2 regions of the Microlunatus sp. YIM B11417 genome follow, and region 2 is predicted to be linked to the other one. Evidence: riboswitches for the same ligand, from Rfam matches in the RefSeq annotation. Region 2 holds a riboswitch; the other holds the start of a gene.
What was found. A riboswitch is a leader RNA that binds a small molecule or an ion and turns the genes downstream of it on or off. The one in region 2 is predicted to bind S-adenosylmethionine.

Region 1 (5,531 bases), on a different contig from region 2:
GTCGGTCCGGGTCTGGACCACCTGGGAGAACTCGATCTGCAGCCGACGGGGCAGGTCGAGGGCGTGCTCGCTCTTCATGATGTAGGCCACGCCGCCCTTGCCCGACTGGGAATTGACCCTGATCACGGCCTCGTACGTACGCCCGACGTCGTGCGGGTCGATCGGCAGGTAGGGCGCCTCCCAGGCGATCTCGGAGACCTCGATCCCCTGCGCCTCGGCCTTCGACTCCAGATCCTCCAGGCCCTTCTTGATCGCGTCCTGGTGGGACCCGGAGAAGGCGGTGTACACCAGGTCGCCCGCGTACGGATGGCGCGGATGGACCGGCAGGTTGGTGCAGTACTCCACCGTGCGACGGATCTCGTCGATGTCGGAGAAGTCGATCTTGGGGTCGATGCCCTGCGAGAACAGGTTCATGCCCAGCGTGACCAGGTCGACGTTGCCGGTACGCTCGCCGTGGCCGAACAGGCAGCCCTCGACCCGGTCGGCACCGGCCATCAGGGCCAGCTCGGTCGCGCCGACGGCGGTGCCGCGGTCGTTGTGCGGGTGCAGGCTGATCGCGACGTGCTCGCGGTTGCGGACGTTGCGGCCGAACCACTCGATCAGGTCCGCGTACGTGTTCGGGGTGGACATCTCCACCGTCGCCGGCAGGTTCAGGATGATCTCCCGGCCCTCACCCGGCTGCCACACGTCCATCACGGCGTTGCAGACCTCGACCGCGAACTCCGGCTCGGTGCCGGTGAAGATCTCCGGCGAGTACTGGTACCCGAACTCGACGTCGCCCAGGTGCTGCTCGGCGTACTTCACGACCAGCTCGGTGCCGCGGGTGGCCAGCGCCAGGCACTCCGCCTTGTCGATCTTGAAGACGACCCGCCGGAACAGCGGCGCGGTCGCGTTGTAGAGATGGATCGTCGCGGTCTTGGCACCGACCAGGGACTCGGCGGTCCGCTCGATCAGGTCCTCCCGGGCCTGGGTCAGCACCGAGATCGTGACGTCCTCGGGGACCCGCTCCTCGGTGATCAACTGGCGGACGAAGTCGAAGTCGGTCTGGCTCGCCGACGGGAAGCCGACCTCGATCTCCTTGTAGCCCATCCGCACCAGCAGCTCGAACATCCGGAGCTTCCGGGCGGGCGTCATCGGGTCGATCAGGGCCTGGTTGCCGTCCCGCAGATCGGTCGACAGCCAGCGCGGGGCCTTGGTGATCTGCTGCTCCGGCCAGGTGCGGTCGGGCAGGGCGATCGGGGTGTACGCGCGATAACGCTGGAACGGCATCGGGCTGGGCTGCTGCACCGGTACGGACTGGGGACGGGTCGCGCCGACCGGGGTGGTGTTGCTGGTCATGAAAGGTTCCTCGCTGCTGGGTGAACTCCTGTTCGGCTGGACGCACGAACTCCGCAGCGAGGGTGCCAGCCCTTAGCGGGCCTCGCTGCGGCAGCGAAGGAGGAGCGACCAGAGGGTCATGGCGCCCACTGTAGCCACACCGACCCGGATTTGGCCACCCGGCCTCAGCGGCGCCGCCGGCGGGCCAGCAGCCGGTTCAGCAGGACCCCGACGACGACCAGGCCGACCAGCACGGCGATGACGACCAGGCCGCTGGACGGATTGCTGATCGTGAAGGCCGTGATCCAGAAGATCACGGTGGCGCCGATCAGGCAGCCCGCGACGGCCGACAGCGCCTTGTTGCCGGGCGGCGACTGGGGGGTCAGCTCCAGCCGCCGGCTCGGGTGCACGGCACCGGACTCGTACACGTCGGCGAGGTCGGCCAGTTGGTTCAGAGTGCGGGTGGAATCCCAACCAGGCAAGGGACCCGGCACGGCGATCTCGAAGCCGTCACCGGCGAAGGTGATCATCGACCGCCCCTCCGGGTGGGCCAGCAGCCAGTCGATCACCGCCGGCGGCACGGCGCCGGCGACGCTCGCCGGATCGGCGGCCAGCACTTGGAACTGTTCGTCGAAGCGGCTGTGCCCGGTCGCGACCTCGGTCAACCCGCCGAAGAACATCGTCGGCAGGCCGAGGGCTCGGGAGACGATCTTCAACGGCACCGTCTGCGGTCCGAGCACCTGGATCGAGTGATGCACGACCCGGCTCGTCGAGCCGTTGGACACCGTCTGCGTCGAATACTCCAGCAGGACCACCCGGCGGCCGCGGTACTCGGCGGCGAAGGCGTAGTCGAACGGCTTGCCGGTCCCGGTGTACGAAGCGCCGGTCAGTGGGTCGGCCACCCGCCCGAACGGCAGCCCAAGTTCCGCGGTGAACCAGCGTGCGCCGAGCCGGCGGCCGAGGTCGTCACACTCGGCGCGCAACCGGCGCTTGCGGCGCAGGCTGGCGACGGCGATCCCGACGAACCCGATCACGAACCCGCAGACGATGATCAATGCGGAGATGCCCTGATCCATGGCGGTCACCCTAGCGACCGGGCAGTCTCATAAATCGGACACCCTTCTCAAAATGTGGCCAATCGGCTTGCGTCGCCGCGGTGCCGTCGGCTGCAATGGTCGGCAGCAGTACGTGTGACGAGTACCAGCGTTCAGCCCCGGCTTGCTGGTCGGCAACCCTCCTCCGCGGCGGGGTGCCCCGGGTGAACACACGGCCACCCTTGGCAAGCGCGGGCCGTACCGGAAGATCGTCCGAGGCCCCACGACCGTGAGGAGTCCGGCGATGTCCGTCGTCATCGAATCCCGTACCGCCACCGACCTGCGGTGTCTGCCGTCGATCGCTCCGCTGCGTACGGTGAGCGGCGCCGACCTCGTGGTCCCGCTGGTGAACGGCGATGCCACGCCGTACGTGAACCTCGACTACGCCGCCAGCGCGCCGGCCCTGACCGAGGTGCTGGACGAGCTCGGCCGGGCCCTGCCCTACTACGCGTCGGTGCACCGCGGCGCCGGCTACGCGTCGGCCGCCAGCACCACCGCGTACGAGCAGGCCCGCCGGACCGTCGCCGCGGCGACCGGGGCCCGCGCCGACGACCACGTGATCTTCACCCGCAACACCACCGACGCCCTGAACCTGCTGGCCCGGGCGGTCGCGGCCGACCTCGACGTGGTCTGCCTCGACATCGAGCACCACGCGAACCTGCTGCCCTGGCAGCAGCGCGGCGCGACCGTGCTCACCGCCCGCCCGACCATCGCCGCGACCCTCGACCTGCTGGCCGCCGAGCTCGCCCGGCCCGAGGTCGGCCTGCTCGCGATCACCGGCGCCTCCAACGTGACCGGCGAGACGCTGCCACTGGACCGGATCGCCGAGCTGTGCCGGCGGACCGGGACCCGGCTCGCCGTCGACGGGGCCCAGCTGGTGCCGCACCGGGACGTGGACCTGGCCAGCACCGGGATCGACTACCTGGCCTTCTCCGGCCACAAGACCTATGCCCCGTTCGGCGCCGGGGTCCTGGTCGGCCGGTCCGACTGGCTGGACACGGCGCCGCCCTACCTGGCCGGCGGCGGTGCGGTCCGCCGGGTCCGTACCGACGACACGGAGTGGACCACCGGCCCGGCCCGACACGAGGGCGGCACCCCGAACGTACTCGGCGCGGTCACCCTGGCCGCGGCCTGCCGCACCCTCACCGGCCTCGGCCGGCTGCGCCGGGACCGGCACGAGCGGGCGCTGACCGACCGGCTGCGGGCCGGGCTCACCCAGGTGCCGGGCGCGCGGCTGCTGCGGATCTTCGACGACAGCACCGACACCGTCGGCATCGTCGCGTTCACGATCGAGGGTTTCGACGCGGGGTTGGTGGCGGCCTACCTGTCGGCCGAGCACGGCGTCGGGGTCCGGGACGGCAAGTTCTGCGCCCATCCGCTGCTGAACCGGCTGGGCTGCGCCGACGGGGCGATCCGAGTCAGCGTCGGGCTGGGCTCCTCGTCAGCCGATGTCGATGCCCTGCTGACCGGCCTGCACCGGCTGATCACGGACGGCCCGAGCTGGAGCTACGGCGAGGTGGACGGACGGATTCAGCCGGTGCCCGACCCACGCCCGGCGCCGGACTGGTTGCCCGAGCTGGAGACCGGAGGCACCGGCTGCCGCGGCTGACGTCACAACTCTCCCTGAGCTTGTCGAAGGGCACGGCATGACCTGGCTTGGCCCTTCGACAGGCTCAGGGCACTGGACTGCGGCCCTTCGACAGGCTCAGGGCACCGAGGTGTCAGGGGTTGACGTGCAGCGTGCGCGGCTTGCGGGCCGCCTCGCCGAGCTGCTGGATGCCGAGCACCAGGCCACCGACGATGTCGCCGCCGGCGAACGAGGACTGCATGCTCGCCGCGGCCAGCCGGCATTCAAGATCATCCAGCGTACGCCGCGCCTCGGCACCGGTGACGATCTCGAGCGCCCGGAAGCCGGGGTCGCAGAGCACCAGGACCGAATGGCGCGGGTCGTCGAGCCCGGCGTGCAGCCGCTCGGCGTACCGCCGGGAATCCTCCTCGGCGACGCCGATGAAGACGGAGAAGGTCAGCCCGGACACCGACTCGGCGTTGGCGACCGCCTGCTCGATCCGGTGCAGCTGCTGCGGGGTCAGATCGTTACCAGCGGGCACTTGCGCCTCCGACCTCGGCCGCCGGGGCGGCGGGCAGTTCACCGGCGGTGGCGCCCTGTTCCAGTTGAGCCGGTTCGGCACCGCGACCGAGCCAGATCGGCTCGGTGACCGCGAGCGACTGCCGCTGGTTGGCCCGGATCAGCGAGGGCGCCTTGCCCAGCGCGAAGATCGCCAGGAACACCAGCCCCGGGATGCCCACCAGCACGCCCAGCGTCTGCAGGACGGTCGGGTTCGCGACCTCGGGCCAGCCCGATAGCGTTTCGAGGGGCACTACCATGCTCAGCAGTTCACTCACGCCCCATACGGTAGTCGATCACGCCCCAGAAGGAGGCACCGTGTCCGACCGCGCAGCCGACGCGTCCGCGGCGGATTCCCGAGTGGTGATGGACGCCGAGCAGATCTCCCGGGCGTGTGCCCGGATGGCGCATCAGCTGCTGGAGGCGAACCGCGGCGCGGACGGTCTGGTGCTGCTCGGCATCCCGACCCGCGGCGTGCCGCTGGCCGAGCGGCTGGCCGAGGCGATCGCCGGCGTCGAGGGAGTCCAGGTCCCGGTCGGGGCGCTCGACATCACGCTCTACCGGGACGACCTGCGCCGCAACCCGACCCGGGCGCCGGCCCAGACCCGGCTGCCGGTGGACCTGGACGACACGACGGTGGTGCTGGTCGACGACGTCCTCTATTCCGGGCGTACGGTGCGCGCGGCGCTGGACGCGCTCGGTGATCTTGGTCGGCCCCGTGCGGTACGGCTCGCGGTGCTGGTCGACCGGGGGCACCGGCAGCTGCCGATCCGGGCCGATCATGTCGGCAAGAACCTGCCCACCGCGGCCAGTGAACGGGTCCAGGTGCGGCTCGCCGAACTCGACGGCGTGAACGAGGTCACGATCACCCGGGACTCGGGTGCGGAGGGGGAATCCGCCTGATGCGACATCTGTTGTCCGCAGCCGATCTCGATCATGACGAGATCGTCGAGATCCTCGATCTCGCCGAGGAGATGGCCCAGGTGCTGCACCGG
Region 2 (5,531 bases):
GTGACGATCAAGGACCAGAAGGCCCTCGGCACTCTGGAGGCGGCGCCGGTCACGGTCCAGTTGATCACCGGCAAGGCGACCGACGTGTTGATCGTCCCGGTCACCGCCCTGGTCGCCCTGTCCGGCGGCGGCTACGGCGTCCAGGTGGTCGACGGCGGCCAGGTCGACTACGTCGAGGTGAAGACGGGCATGTTCGCCGGCGGCATGGTGGAGATCAGCGGCTCCGGCCTCACCGCCGGGACGGTCGTCGGGGTGGCGTCATGATCACCCTGCCGGCGGCTCCGGTGGTCCGGCTGGACGAGGTGTCGAAGACGTACGAGGGCGGGGTCGTCGCGCTGGACCGGGTCTCCCTGGAGATCGGAGCCGGCGAGCTGATCGGCATCGTCGGGCCGTCCGGCTCCGGCAAGTCGACGATGCTCAACATCCTCGGCACGCTGGACCGGCCGACCTCCGGCGAGGTCGACCTCGCCGGCTACCGGGTCCGCCGGCTCTCCGACCGGCAGCTGTCGGTGCTGCGCGCGCTGACGATCGGCTTCATCTTCCAGCAGTTCCATCTGGCCGCCGGGGTGCCGGCGATCGACAACGTGGCCGACGGGATGCTGTACGCCGGCGTACCGCGACGGATCCGGCTGGACCGGGCCGAGCGGGCCCTGCACCGGGTCGGCCTGGGCCACCGCATCGATCACCGGCCGCACGAACTGTCCGGCGGCGAACGGCAGCGGGTCGCGATCGCGCGGGCCGTGATCGGGGATCCACCCCTGCTGCTGGCCGACGAACCGACCGGAAACCTGGACACCGCGGCCGGTACCGGCGTGATGACGCTGCTGCGCGAGCTGCACGAGGGCGGCACCACGGTCGTGATCATCACCCACGACCGGGACATCGCCGCGTCGCTGCCGCGCCGGGTCGAGATGCGCGACGGTCAGCTGATCGCCGACGCCCGTACCGAAGGAGCACGATCATGATCAACGACGGCACCCCGGGCCCGGCCCGACTGTCGCCGGCCGGCCTGAGCCTCGGCGACCTGGTCCGGGTCGGCGGCGCGGGCCTGCGGGCGCGGCCGACCCGGATCCTGCTCTCCGCGCTGGGGATCGCGATCGGCATCGCCGCGATGATCTCGGTGATCGGCATCTCCAGCTCCAGCCGGGAGGACTTCAACCGCCAGATCGCCGAGCTGGGCACCAACCTGCTCACCGTCAGCCCGGGCCAGAACCTGTTCGGCGAGCAGTCCCACCTGCCCGTCGAGTCGACCGCCATGATCGACAACATCGGTCCGGTCGAGTCGGTCAGCGCCACCGGGGTGATCAGCGGCGCGAAGGTCTACCGCAACGATCTGGTGCCGGAGGCCGAGTCGGGCGGGATCAGCGTGGTCGCAGCCAAGCCCGGACTGCTGACCACCCTCGGCGGCGAGCTGGCCGCCGGGACCTTCCTCGACGAGGCCACCGAGGGCTACCCCGTCGTCGTGCTCGGCGCGACCGCCGCCGAACGGCTCGGCGTCGGGTCGGTCGGGCCGGATCAGCAGGTCTACCTCGGCGGGCAGTGGTTCACGGTGATCGGCATCCTGGCGCCGGTCACGCTGTCGCCCGAGTTCGACACGGCCGCAATCGTCGGCTGGACCGGGGCGATCGAGCTGCTCGGCTTCGACGGCTACCCGACCACGATCTACACCCGGGCCGCGCAGCCGTACGTCGAGGAGGTCCAGGCCGTACTCGGCAACACCGCCAACCCGGCGGCGCCGAACGAGGTCGACGTCTCCCGGCCCTCGGACGCGCTGGCCGCCCAGCAGGCCGCCGACACGACCCTGAACAGCCTGCTCCTCGGCCTCGGCGCGGTGGCGCTGCTGGTCGGCGGGATCGGGGTCGCCAACACGATGGTGATCTCGGTGCTGGAACGCCGCGGCGAGATCGGTTTGCGGCGGGCCCTCGGGGCGACCCGGGGCAGCATCCGGTCCCAGTTCCTCGTCGAGGCGCTGCTGCTGTCCGCGATCGGCGGCGCCGCCGGGCTGCTGCTCGGTATCGGGGTGACCGCCACGTACGCCAACCTGCAGGGCTGGCCGACCGTGGTGCCGCCGTGGGCGATGGGACTCGGCCTCGGCGCGACCCTGGTGATCGGCTGCCTGGCCGGGCTCTACCCCGCCGTCCGGGCCTCCCGGCTGTCGCCGACCGAGGCGCTCACCGCCCCGTGATCAGGTCCCGGCGGTCAGCCGCCGGCGACCGCGGGGATGATCGAGATCTTGGCGTCGTCGGAGACCTTGGCGTCCAGGCCGCCGACGAACCGGACGTCCTCGTCACCGACGTAGACGTTGACGAAGCGGCGCAACTCGCCGGCCTCGTCGACGACGCGTTCCTTGATCCCGGGGTGGGCCGACTCCAGCGAGTCGAGCACCTCGGCCAGGGTCGCGCCGTCGGCGGTGACCTCCTTGGCGCCGCCGGTGTAGGTCCGGAGGATGGTCGGGATGCGTACCGATGCCGTCATGGACGCTCATCCTTCCAGAAATCTTCGAACGCCTCATAACGCGGCGGGATGGTGGTCTTCGGGCCGACCTTGTCGGCGACCGCGTCCAGCGTCTTCAGCCCGTCGCCGGAGTTGATCACGACGGTCTCGGCCTCCGGGTCCAGGACGCCGTCGGCGATCAGCTTCGCGGTCACGCCGACGGTCACGCCGCCCGCGGTCTCGGCGAAGATCCCCTCGGTCCGGGCCAGCCGCTGGATGTTGGCGACCACGGTCTCGTCGTCGACGTCGGCGATCACGCCGCCGGTGCGGCGCACGGTGTCCAGCACGTACGGGCCGTCGGCCGGGTTGCCGATCGCGAGCGACTTGGCGATCGTGTCCGGCTTCACCGGGCGGACCACGTCGTGGCCGGCCCGGTAGGCCTGCGCGATCGGCGAGCAGCCGGTGGCCTGGGCCCCGAAGATCTTGTACGGCTTCTCGTCGACCAGCCCGAGCTTGATCAACTCCTGCAGGCCCTTGTCGATCTTGGTCAGCTGGGAACCGGAGGCGACCGGGATGACGATCTGGTCCGGGATCCGCCAGCCCAGCTGCTCGACGATCTCGTACGCCAGCGTCTTGGAACCCTCGGCGTAGTAGGGCCGCACGTTGACGTTGACGAACGCCCAGCCCTCCTCTTCGCCGGCGATCTCGCTGGCCAGCTTGTTCACGTCGTCGTAGGTGCCCTCGATCGCGATCAAGGTCGTGTCGTAGACGGCCGAGGCCAGGATCTTCTGCCGCTCCAGGTTCTCCGGGACCAGCACGACGGACCGGATGCCGGCCCGGGCGGCGGCCGCGGCGACCGCGTTCGCCAGGTTGCCGGTGGACGGGCAGGCCAGCACCTTCAGGCCCAGTTCGCGCGCCGCGGACAGGGCGACCGCGACCACCCGGTCCTTGAACGAGTGGGTCGGGTTGCCGGAGTCGTCCTTCACCCAGAGCTGCCGCAGACCAAGATCATCGGCGAGGTTGCGCGCGTCGACCAGCCGGGTGAAGCCGGGGTCGGTGGACCGGAAGGTGGCGATGTCGGCCGGGACCGGCAGCAGCGGCGCGTACCGCCAGATGCTCTTCGGGCCGGCCTCGAGGTCGGCCCGGGTCACGGCCGGGAACTCGTACCCGACCTCGAGCGGGCCGAAGCACTCCACGCAGGCATAGAACGGGCCCAGCGGGCCGGTGGCGCCACAGGCCCGGCAGATCAGATGGGTGGCGTTGCCGAAAGCTCCGGGTCGACAGCCGGCGGGTGCTTCGGTGGCGGTAGCCGTGGTCACGCGATCACGTCCTTCGTCATCTTTCTCGGTCGACTGTCGCCGAGTCGGAAGTGGCACCGTGTCCGTCGGTCGGCCGGTTGCCGGGGAGTCTCAGGGCCGAATCCCTCATCCCCTCTTGATGAGTGCCCCGTATGAAGGAGCGATTGTCAGCGTAAGGTCCGAGACGGAGGAATCCCGAATCCTTTCTCGGATCGCAAGACCAGTGCCCACATGGTGGACCAGGCGGCGGAGCGGAGGGCCGATGGAGCTGCGATATCAGCTGCGCCGGATCGGCAACGCGATCAATCTGTCCACGCCGTTCGGGCTTTTGGCGGCCCGCATCGGCGGTGCCCGGGTGACCTCGGGCCCGCGCGGGCTGCTGCTGGCGGAGGGGTACCGGCTCGGCTTCCCGTACGCGGCGGCCTTCACGGTCGGCAACGTCGTCATCGCGCGGGAGAGCTGGGACGAGCAGTTGCGCCGCAACCCGCGGCTGCTCGAGCACGAGGAGGGCCACACCTGGCAGTGGCTCTACTGCCTCGGCCTGCCGTTCCTGCTCGCGTACTCGGCCTGTCTGGGCTGGTCGATGCTCTGCACCGGCGACCGCGCCCTCGGCAACTTCTTCGAGCGGCAGGCCGGCCTGGAGAGCGGCGGGTACGTCAGTCCGCCAGCAACCACCTGACCAGCTCGAGCGAGCCCGCCCAGGGCTGTCCGTCCTCGTCCATCACCCAGGCCATGGTCTGCGCGATGGTCCAGCCCTTGGCGCGGTCGCGGTCCAGGCCGAGGTCGCCGCAGAGCCGGTCCAGCCGTCCCACCGCCTCGGCCCGGGAGAAGCCGAGTTCGCCGGAGCGGACGATCGGCGCGACCGCGAACTCGCGCTCGCCGAGCAGCGGTTTCGGGTCGATCAGCAGCCACGGCTCCCGTTCCGCAGCCAGCACGTTGTCGCCGTGCAGGTCCTGGTTCACCAGCACCTGCTCCCCCTGGCTGCCGGGCAGCCAGGCGAGCAACTCCAGGGCGGCGTCGAGCAGGCGGCGGTCGTAGGCGCGGCCGGACTCCTGCCACTCCCGCGGCAGGTCGTCGAGCCAGAGCCGGGACTCCTCGGCCAGGGTGTCGAACGGTCCGTCGGCCGTGATCCAGAGCCGCGGCAGCAGCTCGATCAGGACGTCGAGCGCCACCGTCGGACCGGCGGCGGCCAGCGTTGTTCCGGGCTCGCAGCGCTCCAGCAGCATGGCCCAACCGGTGTCGTCGCGGTCCAGCAGGCGAATCGCGCCGTTGCCGTTCCAGGCGGCCAGTGCATCGGGCTCGTACCGGGCCTCGCGGTGGGGTTTCGAGATCTTCAGGACCGCGGGCGTGCCGTCGGCCCTGGTCACGGAGCGGACCTCGCCCGCCGAACCGCCGGGCAGGCGTGGGCCGAGGGTCAGTTGCCAGAGGTCGGCCAGTTCGGCCGCGTACGCACTCAACGGGCCCGCCCTCCGGCAAGCTCAGCGAGGAGTCAAGCGTCGATGTTGAGGTCGATGCCGAGCCGGCGGGCCGAGCGCTCGCGCTGGCGGTTGGCCCGCAGCCGGCGCAGCCGCTTCACCAGCAGCGGATCGTGGGCCAGGGCCTCCGGACGGTCGATCAGAGCGTTCAGCACCTGGTAGTAGCGGGTCGCGGACAGGCCGAAGCGTTCCCGGATCGCCTGCTCCTTGGCGCCGGCAAATTTCCACCACTGGCGCTCGAAGGCCAGGATGTCGGAATCGCGTTCGCTCAACGTCTCCGTGGGGTCGACGGGGTGTTGCTGGGGATTCGTCGCGGCGACCATGT

Region 1: it holds a riboswitch for S-adenosylmethionine, as region 2 does, so the genes downstream of both, AC6CCG_RS29095 (aminotransferase class V-fold PLP-dependent enzyme) here and thrC (threonine synthase) in region 2, are expected to answer to the same signal.

What each region holds. Positions count from the first base shown of each region.
Region 1 covers NZ_JCAMPJ010000009.1:89,905-95,435, forward strand. Annotated here, with positions in the region: gene leuA (2-isopropylmalate synthase) at 1-1,338, opposite strand, end outside; gene AC6CCG_RS29090 (hypothetical protein) at 1,503-2,393, opposite strand; SAM riboswitch class IV at 2,507-2,609, shown strand; gene AC6CCG_RS29095 (aminotransferase class V-fold PLP-dependent enzyme) at 2,656-4,020, shown strand; gene AC6CCG_RS29100 (DUF5130 family protein) at 4,133-4,519, opposite strand; gene AC6CCG_RS29105 (hypothetical protein) at 4,506-4,814, opposite strand; gene pyrR (bifunctional pyr operon transcriptional regulator/uracil phosphoribosyltransferase PyrR) at 4,903-5,439, shown strand; gene AC6CCG_RS29115 (aspartate carbamoyltransferase catalytic subunit) at 5,439-5,531, shown strand, end outside.
Region 2 covers NZ_JCAMPJ010000001.1:475,002-480,532, reverse strand. Annotated here, with positions in the region: gene AC6CCG_RS02335 (efflux RND transporter periplasmic adaptor subunit) at 1-264, shown strand, start outside; gene AC6CCG_RS02330 (ABC transporter ATP-binding protein) at 261-965, shown strand; gene AC6CCG_RS02325 (ABC transporter permease) at 962-2,185, shown strand; gene AC6CCG_RS02320 (ubiquitin-like small modifier protein 1) at 2,200-2,475, opposite strand; gene thrC (threonine synthase) at 2,472-3,752, opposite strand; SAM riboswitch class I at 3,766-3,877, opposite strand; gene AC6CCG_RS02310 (hypothetical protein) at 3,994-4,410, shown strand; gene AC6CCG_RS02305 (aminoglycoside phosphotransferase family protein) at 4,388-5,188, opposite strand; gene AC6CCG_RS02300 (DUF3263 domain-containing protein) at 5,221-5,529, opposite strand.